Regions from separate parts of the Parabacteroides caecihominis genome, predicted to be linked through region 1. Evidence: riboswitches for the same ligand, from Rfam matches in the RefSeq annotation. Region 1 holds a riboswitch; the other holds the start of a gene.

Region 1 (2,205 bases):
CGGAATGTTCTTTTCTTCTATTCCGCCCAGGGCAATTACCTTTTCGTTGATTATGCCCGAAGCTGCCGCCTCCCGTAATGTCTCCATCGGAAAGCCGTTTCCGTATCCTTCTTTGGATATACTTTGAAAGATGGGGCTCAGAAATACATAATCCAACTGTTTGTTATCCTGCACTTCCTGCAAGGAATGGCACGAACGGCTTATGCTTCCGGCAAAACCTTCCGGCAGGGTATTATTCCGGCTGTTCAAATGGATGCCGGCCAACCGGTATCCGGCTGTGAGTTCAAAATGTTCGTGCAATACAATCCGTGAATGATATTCGACAGGGATAGCGTCCAGTAAGAGACGAAACCTGTCGATGTCACTCTGGGGTTTGCGCAGATGCAAGCGCTGCATTCCCTCCCTGAACAAATGGGTTATTATCCGGCTTTCCCCTTCAAAAAAGAAAGGAGTTGTGATTACGAACAGTTTCATACGATCCTTTTATCTCTTTATCTCTGTTTTTACTAAAGGAACCGGAGCGAAGAAATGGTTCAGGGGACCATGCCCGTGTCCTGTCCGTACATCTTTCCCTTCTGTAATTGCTTTTGTTATATATTCTTTAGCCAGTCTGACGGCATCAGGCAGGCTTTTACCTAAAGCCTGGTAAGCGGCAATAGCGGAAGACAACGTACAGCCGGTGCCGTGGCCGTTGAGCGTAATTACTGTTTCTGCCGAAAGTCGGAGAGGGGACGCCTCCGATACATATAATATATCAGTCATCTCTTTTCCTTTTAAATGTCCTCCCTTCATTAATACGGCATGGCAGCCTAAAGACAGCAACTTCTCTGCCGCCAGGCACATCTCTTTTTCGGAAGTTATCTTCATTCCGGACAGAAATTCAGCTTCGTCGATGTTGGGTGTGACCAACGATGTCCGTTTGAACAGTTCGCGGACAATGATGTCTATGGCATCATCCTGCAATAATTTGTTACCGCTGGTCGAAATCATCACCGGGTCCAGGATAATACGCGACGGTGAATAAGTATCGATTGCATTTACGACGATTTCTGCCGCTGTTTTATTATGCAGCATTCCGATTTTGACTGCATCGATGGTAATATCTTGAAAGACCGCATCCAACTGGCCTTTCAAGACTTCCGGAGAGACGGCTTGTATGCCTCTGACACCTTGTGTGTTTTGGGCGGTAATGGAGGTGATTACAGAAGCTCCGTAAACTCCCAATGCCGAGAATGTTTTAATATCTGCCTGTATCCCGGCTCCTCCGCCGCTGTCGGAACCGGCAATGGTTAACGCAGTCGGATAACGATAAAATGTATCTGTTTTCATATTCACATACCAAAGGAGGGAAAAGCCTTGTCTGTCTTTCCTACGGCGGCATTACCCGCATCAGGTTCACAGGGTATAATCTCAGCCCGTTTACAGTATGGCACCCCTTTTCGTGCACAAAGGTAGAAATATTGACAAGAGAAAACAAAAGTGAATTGTTAAATTTAAGAGTGAATTGATAGGTTTAAAGAAATAATCCAGTATATTTGCATGTACAATTCCGGTTATAACAGCTTTTCATCCGGGTTGTATTTCCTTTTGCCATAATAGTCATAAATAAACAAATCATGTTGACAAAAACAGGCTTGTATGTTATTACTGGTGGACCTGGAACGGGTAAAACATCATTAATTGAAGAACTTAAAACTGTTGGATATCAAACAGTAAAAGAAGTAGCACGGGATATTATCAAAGAACAACAGCTACAGGGCGGGAACGCATTACCCTGGAAAGATACCGGTTTATATACCAGTATGATGCTGGAACGTTCCGTTGAATCATATCTGGCTCATAAAGAAAATGAAGGCATATTATTTTTTGACAGAGGAATCCCTGATACACTGGCATATGCCAGGTTGATTGGGTTAACCGACCGGAAGGAAATAGAACTGGCCGTCGATAAATACAGGTATAGCAGGCAGGTATTCATACTTCCTCCCTGGGAAAATATATACCATACAGATAAAGAACGTAAACAATCATTTAATGAAGCGATAGATACATATAATGTAATGAAAGATGTCTATAAAGATGCAGGATATACGTTGATTGAAGTCCCGAAACTTCCCGTTACGGAAAGAAGGAATTTTGTTATTAGTAGTATAAATTCATTTTAAAACATCTATTTTGGGTCTTTTAAATGTGATTTGTTGTCAA
Region 2 (2,205 bases), on a different contig from region 1:
AATTGTCTGTCTGGTTGTCGTAAAACTTTTTAACTCCGTTTTCTTTATATTCTCCGCAAGGGTTGTAGGTCCGGTCGCTGTCCAGATAAATGGAAGGGACACCGTTCCAGGCCTGATACGTTTTCTCTATATTGCCGAATGTCTGGAAGCGGACCAGGGTGTTGTCGCCGTAATAGGTGGCAGAACCGAAATAAGAGTGCATATTGGCTGTCGCCCGGTCGATGTATCCGTCGCTTTGGACGTTGGAGTAGCGGGCGTCGAAAACGAAATGATCCCGGAGTAACCCGGTTCCTATTTTGACTGAGTTTTTGACGGTTCCGAACGAACCTGCCGAAAGGCTGTATTCGGCATACGGTTTCAGGTCCGGCTTTTGCGTTTGCATGGCGACGGTGGCACCGAAGGCGGCGGCTCCGTTGGTCGATGTCCCGGCTCCCCGTTGTATCTGTATGTTATCGACGGAAGATGCGAAATCGGACATGTTGGCCCAGAAAACGCTGTGCGACTCGGAGTCGTTGACCGGTACGCCGTTGACCGTGATGTTGATGCGGTTGGCGTCTGTGCCGCGGATACGGAAGCCCGAATAGCCGATACCTGTCCCGGCGTCCGAAGTCATGATGACGGAGGGGGATTGGGAGATGAGGTAGGGGATACCCTGGCCGTCGTTTTTACGGCTGAGTTCGTCTTTGGATACTTCGCTGTAAGCCACCGGAGTACCTTTGGCTACTTTAGTGGCGGTGACGACTACTTCGTCCAGTGATAAGTCACGTGAAATTTTGAGAGAATCGACAGGGTCGGGACGGTTTCCCGCTGCTGCGAATGTTGCCAGAGATCCGGCACAAATAATCAATACACTTTTCATCCTTTTTACCTTAATGTTTAAAAACCTGATAAATGAATAGGAGAGGTGTGTTGTGTGAAGAAGTATACCATGTTTTACAATTCCCTTCGCCGGCATTATCCGTATCAGGTAATATGGGTATAATCTCAGCCTGCGGCACGTACTGTATCGGTACGTGGCAAGCACCCCTTTGTATTCGGGGAGCAAAGATAGGGAAAATCAGGGAATTGTACAAATGGAAAAAACCGCCGCGAATCACTTCGGGGCGGTTTCGACTCCACAATTTTCCATCAATTATGTTGTAATTATTTACTGTGGATATCTCTCTGTTTATTTGTTATTCAATAGTGGTGTACCAATTGCTCTTCATCCAGTTCAAAGGAGCGTACCAGCTGTCTTCCTTACCTCCCAGATGGGCATTCAGGTTGGCTGAGTTATAGTCCTTTTCGTCAGACGGATACTGGATGCGGTCCAGAGGAAGCGGAGTTGCGACAGACTGCGGGTCGCGTTTGAAATAGATTTCCGGATATCCGGTACGGCGGACAACATTCCATGCTTCATATTCCTGGATGGCACCGTGATGGATCCAGCGCTGTGTCAGGATGCTCTTCTGCGGGTTACTGGCATCCCATTGTGTTTCGGCATATGCCTCTACTACAGCCGTAGAAGGAGGAGTCAGCGCGTCACGATAGGTACCGGTTGAATTCAAATCGAAATAGAATTCAGTGGAAAGTTTTATACCGTTGATATATTCGCTCTTGGCATTACCGGTAGCCCAGTTGTTGGCATAGGCTTCCGCCTTCATGAAAGCAACTTCGGCTGCTGTCATCCAGAGTCCCGGGAATCCGGGGTTACGGGTGAAGGTCGATGTATCCAGGGCTGCGTAATATTTAGCCGTACCATGCGTAGAGATACTCATATTCGTTTCCTGTTCCGTGAGTGTTTCAGACGGATCGAGGCCGATATATTCGTTATTCCAGTTACTGTCATACAAGACTTCCAAACGTGGGTCCGGATTATTGGTGTTGGCATTCAGTGCACGTTGCATTGGGCCGGACATGCGGTTGTAAGTTGAATTCTCGATTGCGTTTTGCAGGTCACGGTCAAAATCGAACTGGTCATCGTCGGTTTGTGTCACTGTGATATTATCAGAGTTTAGATCTACCATCGGATAAGTACCGGGATTTTCCAACATCGTTTTAATCGCAGCACGTGCCTCACTTACCAGGTCGCCGTTAGAAGCCAGGTGAGTAGCTACACGTAAACGCAGGGAATTCACATATTTACGCCATAAGGTGATGTCACCGTTGTTCACATAGTCTTCTGCATTCAGGTAAGTACTGGCATTGGCAGTAAGCGAACGTCCG

The links. Region 1 has a riboswitch for thiamine pyrophosphate ahead of thiD (bifunctional hydroxymethylpyrimidine kinase/phosphomethylpyrimidine kinase). Riboswitches for the same ligand answer to the same signal wherever they lie in the genome.
Region 2: it holds a riboswitch for thiamine pyrophosphate, as region 1 does, so the genes downstream of both, NBH14_RS04095 (TonB-dependent receptor) here and thiD (bifunctional hydroxymethylpyrimidine kinase/phosphomethylpyrimidine kinase) in region 1, are expected to answer to the same signal.

Annotation. Positions count from the first base shown of each region.
Region 1 covers NZ_JAMOKS010000009.1:174,011-176,215, forward strand. Annotated here, with positions in the region: gene NBH14_RS09740 (thiamine phosphate synthase) at 1-474, opposite strand, end outside; gene thiD (bifunctional hydroxymethylpyrimidine kinase/phosphomethylpyrimidine kinase) at 484-1,329, opposite strand; TPP riboswitch at 1,350-1,447, opposite strand; gene NBH14_RS09750 (AAA family ATPase) at 1,617-2,165, shown strand.
Region 2 covers NZ_JAMOKS010000004.1:56,638-58,842, reverse strand. Annotated here, with positions in the region: gene NBH14_RS04095 (TonB-dependent receptor) at 1-859, opposite strand, end outside; TPP riboswitch at 923-1,038, opposite strand; gene NBH14_RS04090 (SusD/RagB family nutrient-binding outer membrane lipoprotein) at 1,176-2,205, opposite strand, start outside.